DNA from 3 places in the Exiguobacterium sp. EA-TM-5 genome. Region 3 is predicted to be linked to each of the others. Evidence: predicted binding sites of a transcription regulator. Region 3 holds the regulator's gene; each other region holds the start of a gene.

What was found. Region 3 encodes LexA, which represses DNA repair genes until DNA is damaged. Its sites were predicted from a motif close to CGAACATATGTTCG; they were not measured.
Positions count from the first base shown of each region.
Region 1: the regulator LexA is predicted to act here: its motif matches at 1,923-1,936, upstream of ACV3PA_RS00760 (NUMOD4 domain-containing protein).
Region 2: the regulator LexA is predicted to act here: its motif matches at 1,964-1,977, upstream of ACV3PA_RS00115 (Y-family DNA polymerase).

Region 1 is NZ_CM132670.1:145,633-148,914, forward strand. It holds gene ACV3PA_RS00755 (methyl-accepting chemotaxis protein) at 1-1,286, shown strand, start outside; gene ACV3PA_RS00760 (NUMOD4 domain-containing protein) at 1,336-1,863, opposite strand; gene ACV3PA_RS00765 (shikimate kinase) at 1,996-2,574, shown strand; gene ACV3PA_RS00770 (GNAT family N-acetyltransferase) at 2,613-2,954, opposite strand; gene ACV3PA_RS00775 (DNA alkylation repair protein) at 2,955-3,282, opposite strand, start outside.
Region 2 is NZ_CM132670.1:24,601-27,882, forward strand. It holds gene ACV3PA_RS00100 (arsinothricin resistance N-acetyltransferase ArsN1 family A) at 1-306, shown strand, start outside; gene ACV3PA_RS00105 (MBL fold metallo-hydrolase) at 367-1,122, shown strand; gene ACV3PA_RS00110 (pentapeptide repeat-containing protein) at 1,184-1,822, opposite strand; gene ACV3PA_RS00115 (Y-family DNA polymerase) at 2,003-3,282, shown strand, end outside.
Region 3 is NZ_CM132670.1:2,452,646-2,455,927, forward strand. It holds gene ACV3PA_RS12975 (DUF896 domain-containing protein) at 99-335, opposite strand; gene ACV3PA_RS12980 (YneB family resolvase-like protein) at 449-1,102, opposite strand; gene yneA (cell division suppressor protein YneA) at 1,148-1,435, opposite strand; gene lexA (transcriptional repressor LexA) at 1,647-2,261, shown strand; gene ACV3PA_RS12995 (metal-binding protein) at 2,293-2,763, shown strand; gene ACV3PA_RS13000 (MIP/aquaporin family protein) at 2,951-3,282, shown strand, end outside.

The DNA.
Region 1 (3,282 bases), 810 kb from region 3:
TAAGTAATGCGCGTACATATGCTTTTTCGAATCAAGACCAGTTTCTTGTCGCGATGACGATTCCGGAACTCGATGACGTCATCTTGCTGACGACTGATCGCGATAAACTAATCGCTCCTGCTCGTGAGTTAGCTTGGACACTCGTCTGGGTCAGTGTGATCACGCTTGTTAGCATCAGTCTATTGATCCGTTGGCGAATTAGAAAACAACTCGCCCCACTATCGAAACTCGCTTTACAGATTGAAGAAGCGCATGCGAAGCGATCGTATCGTCCATTAACACTCAAGACGACGACCTTTGAATTACAACAACTCACGTTTCAATACAATCAATTGATGCAACAGATCGGAGATTTAACAGCTGAGATGCAACAAGCCAGTCAGGAACTCGAATCTGTCCAGCCCCACTTTTCCTTGCGCTTATCGGCGATGGATCAATCGGTCCAGGCCGTCGATGAAGTCGCCGGTTCCTTACTTTCGCAATCGACGCAGATGGATCAGACAATCGCCGCCTCATCACGTTTGACTGTTCAAGGACACGATGCGTTAAAGGAGATGCAAACGACACTCCTCAACAGCCAACACGCCGTGACCCGTTTTCAACAGACCGTCCAGACGAATCATGCGACCTTGGATACATTGCAACAAGAGAGCCACTTGCTAAAGGAACAATCGCAAACAACGGAACAGATTTTACAGCAGACCTCACACCTGCAGCAGCAAATGGAGACCTCGATTTCACATATCCAGCGTGTTGCTGAAGAGACGCGCCGCTTGTCGCTCAACGCGCTGATTGAAGCAACTCGTGCCGGAGAAGCCGGTCGTGGCTTCACGGTCGTTGCCAAGGAAGTTGAAAAACTCGCAATCGATATTCGGACGAGTACAGATCACATCCGTCAAGTCAATCAGACGTGGACGGCAGGGCTCGAGCAAGTCGAACAAGCGCTCTCACAGATGACAGAACGTTTTCTCTCAACATCACAACAGCTCGAGATCGCAACGGCACACTTGCAACAGATGCTGACTGAAGCGACAACGATTGAGACGACACTGGGTATCGTGGAACAACAACGTCAAATCGTTGCAGACGTTCAGTCGAATATGCAGGAACACTTGCAGTCCGTTCAGCAATTGATGTCAGAGCTCTCGTCTTACAGCCAAGTCCTCGGTGATCAAATGCAACACCACGTTACCCAGCAAACGGAACTGAAGACACATAGCGCGGTACTCGAGTCGCGCATCAGTTCGCTGCAACAGACCGTTCGTTCTAGCGAATACTCATCTTAAAATAAAGGAGCGCCAACCATATCTGGTAAGCGCTCCTTTTAACTTGTTCTCAGCCGATATAACGTGCTTCCTTTTTATCGATGATGTTCCGGATTCGATTCTCGGTCACCTGATACTGCTCTGCCAATTGACGGGTTGTTTTCCCTTTTTCATACTGCGTACGAATCGTTCGGATTTGAAACGACGACAGCGTCACATGTTGATGCAACAAGAGATCAAACTCACCAAGTAGTTCGTTATATTGCTGATCGATTGAAGGCAGGACGTCTAAATTCGACAACTGATCGTCAGCCCGTTGACCGTTGCGTCGGACGAGTTGTGCTTCCGTGACGTCTGTCGTCAAAAAGGCTTGTGCAACAACTAAACCGACCTGCACCCGTTCTCCTCGACCACGTTGATAGAGTGTGACTTTTCGGTACCCTTCCCGATTGAGCCGTGGACGGAGCAAGACACCTTTTCGGCGTTGCCGAACACCGCGACACGTCACGATCGTCCGATCAAGCGATCTTACACGACCGAGGGACGAGACTTCATATATACCTACATAGCCGATGACGGCTTTCCATTGTTCTTGCATAGTTGTCCTCCTTCAGACAAGAACACGACGGGACTTCATACTTGAATTATATCAAATTACGAACAAACGTTCTAGTGATGTCACTCATCGCAATGTGCTATTCTTAGCAGAAAAAGGAAATGAGGTTCGTCCATGAAATTTGTTTTGTTACTTGGTCCCCAAGCGGTCGGAAAGATGACGATCGGTCAGGAAATCGAACGATTGACGGAGATGAAAGTCTTCCATAACCATCAGACGATTGATTTATTATTGCCTTATTTTGATTTCTCTGAACCCGCACATCATCGCTTAAAGGATACGATCCGGCGCGAGATGTTCAAGGAAATGGCGAACAGCTCGCTTGAAGGCGTCTTATTTACCTTCCTCTGTCTATTCGGCGTCGAAGGCGGTGGTCTTGAGTTCATCGAAGAGACAGTCGAGTTATTCGAACAAGCAGGTGCTGACGTCTACATCGTTGAACTCGATGCGCCGGTCGCAACTCGTCTGCACCGGAACACGACTGAAAACCGATTGACGCACAAAGTAACGAAGCGTGATCTCGCTGCTTCTGAACAAGACTTACGTGAGACGGCGGACGGATACCGGACACGTTCGCTGCCGGGCGAACTACCGGACGTCAACTATCTCTTCCTTGATACGGAACAGTTGAGTGCAAGTGAAAGTGCGGAAGCGATTTGTGCGCACTTTAACTGGTTAAAAGCAACCGTTTAAGCACAAACAAACCCCGTCCTGCTATTTAGGACGGGGTTTTAGTGATGGAGTTCGCGTTCATATCGATCAGCATGCAACTGAAATCCGTTCCGACGCCAGACCGTCTCACTGCCTGCTTCGCCGTAGACACGTTTCAGTAACAACGTTCGTGCTAGGTACGAGAGAATTGACGTCAGTGCTTCGGTGATATAACCGTTCTGATCGTCTTCATCATTTGACGTATATCGCAAGCTTCCGATTGAATCCTCCCATGTAAAGATAATCGTTCCGACAATTGTTTTCTCACGCTGTGCATGCAGCGTCCAATTGCAACCCGTTGCGGTATCGGTCGCTTCGACCAATAGACGTGACGTTGTAAAATCCGGATGTCGTCCTTGCATTCAGCTCTCCTCCTCGACCTCAAACGTTGCTGTCGCGTAAGCCTCTCCGTTAATCAAAATCGTCAATGTATGTGTTCCAGGATAGTGGACACGCGTCGTCATATTTCGAAACGATTGGCGTCGTTCGATTTGTAAGATACCTTCGACTTCCCGCTCTCGCAGTTGAAACACCTTCCGACTCGTCCCGCGTTGTTTGACATAATCGATTGCGTATTCAAGACGCAGACGTTGTTCAACGGAACTGTTTACGGTGAACGAGAAATCAAGCTCTCCGCCAATCGTAACCGACGAGACGACTAAGTTCGTGACGGTCACCTCACCTTGCGTA
Region 2 (3,282 bases), 690 kb from region 3:
CTCGGCTTCATCTCCCTCGACCCTTATAATCCTCGTCCTGTCTACGCGACGGTTGGTGAGATTTCGGTTTATATTACTCGGACACATCGCGGACAAGGGATTGGAACACGGTTGCTTGAAACGGCTGAACAACATGCCTGTGATCATCAGATGCATAAACTCATTCTCTTCACCTTCCCGTTCAATAAAATCGGACAAAAGCTCTACATCCGCTCCGGCTTCCGGATTGTCGGAACGTTTAAGGAACAAGGACGATTGAACGGAGAATATGTCGACGTCATGGCGATGGAGAAACGCTTACGATAGGATTCATTGAATGCCAGACGGGGAATAGTCAATCCGAGTCATTTAGAGAGGATGAACCTGATGGATATTCAACAAATTCGCAATGCAACGCTCGTTATCACGTATGCCAATCAAGTCTTATTGATCGATCCGTTTCTCGGCGAAAAAGGCAGTTTGCCTCCTTTCGGTCAAACACCGAATGCTGTCGCCAACCCACTTGTCGACTTACCGGTTGATGTCAACACACTGCTCGATCCTGACGCAATCTTTGTCACTCATCTACATGCCGACCATTTCGATGACGCCGCGAAACAACTTCTACCCAAGCATTTACCTCTTCACGCACAGCGTGAAGAGGACGCACAGCAAATCCGAGAAGCTGGCTTCACGAACGTCTCTTCTTTCGATTCAGGCGTGACGATCGGCGATATTCAAATTCACCGAACCGGTGGACGACACGGCGTCGGGGAAATCGGTGAGCGGATGGGGCATGTCTCCGGACTTGTCCTCACCCATCCTGACGAACCGACGCTCTATATCGCCGGGGATACGATTTGGTGTGACGATGTCGCGCACGCGATCGAGCAACATACACCAGACATCATCGTCGTCAACAGTGGGGCTGCCCAATTCCTGACAGGAGAACCGATCACGATGTCACAGCGTGATCTCCTTGCGGTACACGAAGCAGCAGCGGAAGCAACGATCATTGTCTCGCATCTCGAGTCCGTCAACCACTGTCTCTTGCGGCGTGATATGATTGCTGACTTTTTAGCTGCTTTCCACCTTTCTGCTCATTTCCTGATTCCAGATGATGGTGAAACGATGTCGTTTTAATAGTAGCTCTAATGAAAAGAAGTCCTTTTTCGAATCATCTATCGAAAAAGGACTTCTTTTGTTATGGAATGACGAGACCTAATAATCGAGCAAAGGCGACCGCCTGCTCTTCTGTAATCACAGCACCCGGTAAAAAGCGTGGATCGACAGTGATCCCTGACAGTTCCGCCTGCCGAAAATCGAGACCTTTTAACGGCGTTTCAATCCATTGACTATCCTGGAGTCGGACGGTGTCGAGTTTCCAATTCATCGCCTTCACTTCGAAAAACTGCGCTTCCTTCATCGTCGTTTCGGTCCAGCGTTGATGGCGGACCGTACTGCGAATGAACTGTGCGTAATCCGCAAGTCCTTCCTGAATCGTCAGATGATCCAACGTACAATCTTCAAATTGTATCCCTGTCATCCGGCATCCGACAAAGGACACGCGATGAAAACGTGTTTCTTGGAAGTGACATCCTGTTAAATCGCACTGCTCGAACCGAACGTCTTCGAACGAACCACGATCAAAGGTGAGATTTGCGAACGAGACATTTTGAAAACAGACTTGATAAGCATCGACGCGTTCTGTCAGTTCACTCGGCATCGACTCTTTTTCATAACGCGTCCCTTTCAAATACGGGTCATCGATTTCGACTTGATCGAACGTCTCTGGCTGAAGTGTCTTCGGTAATTCTGGTAAACGGATAATCGTCTCTTTCAATGAAGGTTCCCCCTTTTTTCTCTCCCTTAGTGTATCAAACTCCTCTTACATGGGAATAAAACGTTCGAATTCTCCCTCTTGTCAACAGTTTTTATTTTGAGACACTTTGAGACCATGCTATAGTCAAGGAAAATCAAAATAAGAACATACGTTCTTTTTCTATGTAAAGGAGTGATTCAAATGTTTCCTTCCGTCGTTTTACCACAAGATAAACGAATTTTTTGCGTCGACAGTGTCTCTTTTTACGCCAGTTGCGAATGTCAGTATCGTAATCTCCCTCCTTTGACGACACGTCTGGCGGTCGTCTCCGATTTAAAACGAAGCGGGTCTGTCATTCTCGCTGCTACTCCTGCTCTCAAAGCCCTTGGAATCAAAACAGCCGGACGCCTATATGAAATTGAGCAATTGCCGTATGCCGTTCGTCGCACGATTCAACTCGTCGAACCACGTATGCTCGCTTATATGAAGACGTCGATCCGTGTCCTTGATATCCTCCATCAATTTGCTCCACCGGAAGCGATTCGTGTCTACTCTATCGATGAGAACTTCATTGATATGACAGGAACTGATCGCCTTTTCGGTTCTGATTTTCAAGCTGCTCGTCGGATTCAAGAAGCGATTCTGAAACAGACTGGCATTCACGTTCGTATCGGAATCGGACCGAATAATGTCATCGCGAAACTGACCTTGGATCTAATCGGGAAAAAAGCAGGTATCGCTCAGTGTGGTTATGCTGATATCGCGCGACGCTTGCATGATTTTCCGATTCGGAAGATGTGGGGCGTCGGACATCGAATGGAGCAACACCTGCAGATGATGGGCATCGAGACGATTGGTGATCTCGCGATGCGTCCGGTCGAAGAGTTACACAAGCGATTCGGGATCATTGGCGCTGAACTGTGGCACCATGCTTGGGGGCTTGACGCTTCACCGACACTTCTTCCTCCTCGTCACCTGTTTGAGAAAGCTCCTCAACGGACGATTGGACATGGTATGACCTTGATGCAGGACTATTATCAATTCGAACGGATTCGAAACGTCCTCAACGAACTCGTTCAGGATGTTGCTGCACGTTGTCGCTTTTCCAATCAAGTCGGCTGGACCGTCCATATTGGTGTTCGCTATTCCCGAAACGTCGTTCGAAGCGGCTTCTCGCGCCAAGTCCGACTTCCTTATCCGACATCGGATGAACGGATCATTCTTCGACACGTCTTACAGTTGTTCGAACCGAACTGGCTCGATGGGGAACCTGTTCGTTTCCTTTCCGTCTCGCTCGGTCACTTGACTGCTGATCAAGGTACTTTACAGCTCTCACTGTTTGAAGACAATACGCGCAACTGGAAGCGGCGGCGTTTATTAAAAGCAATGGATATCGTCAATCTCCGCTACGGGAAAGGAACGATTCGCCTCGCTGTTTCATTTCTCGATACGAGTGTCGCCAAACGCCGTCTCCGTTTCGT
Region 3 (3,282 bases):
GATGTATTGCTATCGTACAATGTTTCCTAATCCAAATACTCCATAAAAAAAGAGGGTCCGCTTGCGCGAGACCTCTCTTTTATAGAAGAAACAAACGATTATTGCTTGTTTCGTTCTTCTTCTTGTGCTTGTTTCAACTTCTCTGGTGTAACGTCTGTACCCTCTTCGTCGACGATCTTCATGCCCATGAGTTGATTTTTAAACGATCCACGGAACGCTGCGAGATAGGCCGCACGTAGTTCTTTTTGCTCTGCCGTTTCCGCTTCTGTTAATGGCTCGACTTTTGATTTATTCGCTAAAGCGTTGATTCGATCTAATTGTTCTTGTGATAACATGGAATCCCTCTTTCTGTACGACTCAAAATTGAGTTGTTCAATTGTATCCTTACTTTAAAAGAGCCCATAAAAAAAAGCAAGTTAACCGCGTCAGTCGACGGGTTACTTGCTTCTCATTCCGAGCTAGGTGTCAGTTCACGGTATTCGAGGTACCGACGATTGACGGTGGCTTTTGAAATATCATGCCCCATACCTCTTAAGGTGATTGCAATATCAGAGAACGTCAAACCAAGTTCTCGAAGACGAACGATTTCTTCGATTGGTACGTCTTTTCGACTACGTCCAGCGTTGTCTCCTTGGCGATTGAGATTACGTTCTGGTCGAAACCCTTGTTCCACAGCTCGGCGCATGCCACGAGCGATTTTTGCATTATGCAATTTGCGTTGATATTCTTCAACGAGTGAGACAATCTCAAGCACCATCGCCTCTGCATCAGCAAGCTGATATTCGCCATCGGAATCAAGCGTCATCAGTCGAACACCATGCTTTTTAAATGTATGCAAAATAGCAATTTTCGCATTCCCTCGCCCAATTCGTGTGTCATCCGTCACGAGAACCGCATCTATCGCATCACGTGTCACATGATCAAGAACAGTTAGCATCCCTTCACGATCAACATCGTATCCACTCTCTTTTTCAGAGACGACATCTACGACATCAAATCCTTTTTGAGATGCCACCTTCGAAAGTTCCATCCGTTGACGTTCAATCGAACTATCTTGTGCTTCTTTTTCAGTCGACACCCGACAATAAATCACGACCTTCATCGTACCTCACATCCCTGTTCGTTCTTTCACAACTTTTCCATTCTGTCATTGTTGTGCGATTGGTACAACGATTTTGCTTTTTGAGATGACATGTTTTGTCTCGACATCATTATTTTTGATCAACCAGTTGACATATTCTTCGTCTGACATTGAACCGTCGTTATAGACTTCAGCAATTTGTTCGACCGTAGCGTTCTCATCGACCGTTACGGACGCTGTCATCAGTTGCGCGACCTTTTCATCCGGACGTGGTATGAGTAAAAAAATCACGAAAGCAACACTTAAAGCATAGAAGAGAATAGAAAAAGCATGAGTACGAATCGTATGAATCATCATGAATCCCTCCAAATATGAAATGAATGAGTTAGAATAAATGTTCGCGGAACAATTGTTCGCATAACTCATAATAAACACAGAACCCGTGTTCGGTCAACACAAAATGTCGAACAATTGTTTGTACGCTCATTTGTTCTATGTTATAGTGAATCTAGAAACATATATTCTTACATTTCAAACTTCAATCCAGAAAGAGGTGGCAATTCGTATGCGGAAAATGTCTAAGCGCCAACAAGAGATTCTCGACTACATCGTCTCTGAAGTGAAACTGAAGGGGTATCCACCATCAGTTCGTGAAATCGGAGAAGCAGTCGGACTCGCGTCTAGCTCGACGGTACACGGTCATTTGGATCGACTCGAGAAACGGGGAATGATTCGCCGTGACCCGACGAAACCACGTGCGATTGAGATATTGCTTGATAAGCCTGAAGAAATCACGGAAGCCATCGTCCATGTTCCCGTCATTGGGAAAGTCACAGCTGGTCTTCCGATTACAGCGATTGAAAATATCGAAGAACAATTCCCGCTCCCTGCACATTATGTAGGTAACGAGACAGTCTTCATGTTAACGATCGATGGTGAATCGATGATTAATGCAGGTATTCTTGACGGCGATCGTGTCATCGTGCGCCAACAAAACACAGCAGAAAACGGAGAAATCGTCGTAGCTATGACCGAAGATAGCGAAGCGACGGTGAAACGGTTCTTCTTAGAAGATCAACAGGTACGTCTACAACCAGAAAATGACTCGATGGATCCGATGTATTTCGATAATGTCTCCATTCTTGGTAAGGTAATCGGCGTGTATCGGACGATTCATTGACGGAGGGACCAGTTACGACTGGTCTTTTTTCATGCCTTCAGGAAATGTACATGATACCGTCAATACCATCGCGCTGACGGGTTACGTTGCGTATTCGGTCGCAACGCAACAAACCGATTGGTTACCGACCGCCATTGGTATCGCTGTCGGTACACTTTGGCTGTCGCCCGACCTTGATTTAAAATCAGAACCGTATTATCGCTTTGGACCGTTTCGAGTCCTATGGATGCCTTATGTGAAAATCATGCCCCATCGCTCGATTTGGTCACATGGACTGATCATCGGAGATATCATCCGACTTCTATATAGTGCTGCTATTTTGATTCCACTACTATTTCTAAGTCTGTATTTTCAAATTCTTGATTCGGCAACGATTGATTCATGGTTCGCTTCTCTGCCTGCTTTTATCATCGGCATCATGGTAGCGAGTACGATTCATATCCTACTAGATTATTCCAGTAGCTGGTTTCGACCTAAAAAAAGAAAGAAGCGTCGCCGTTAACACCTCTTATTACCTGTTTACAGGTAGGAAGAGGTGTTTTCTTATCCATTTTTCCGTATCTTTAAACATCAAAATAAAAAATTTCCATTCCTATATTTCAATTATTTGTATTGAAAACGTTCTCAATTCGGAGTAATTTAAAGTAGAAAGGCCATTATCTGCTTTAATCCAAAGGGAGGGTTTTTGCATGAATAACTTTGTACTAGAAATGATCGGTACGATGATCCTCATCCTACTCGGGGATGGTGTCGTCGCCGGTGTCGTCTTGAAAAAGACGAAATCGGAAAACAGTGGGTGGATCGTCATCACGTTCGCTTGGGGTCTTGCCGTCATGACAGCAGCATTCGTTGCTGCTGAGAGCGGAGCACACTTGAACCCCGCATTAACAATTGCACTTGCTTTGAACTCTGATTTACCGTGGGCAGACGTTCCGATCTACATTGCTGGACAACTTGTCGGAGCTTTCATCGGCGCCATTCTCGTTTGGCTTCATTACATGAAACATTTTGAAGCGACTGA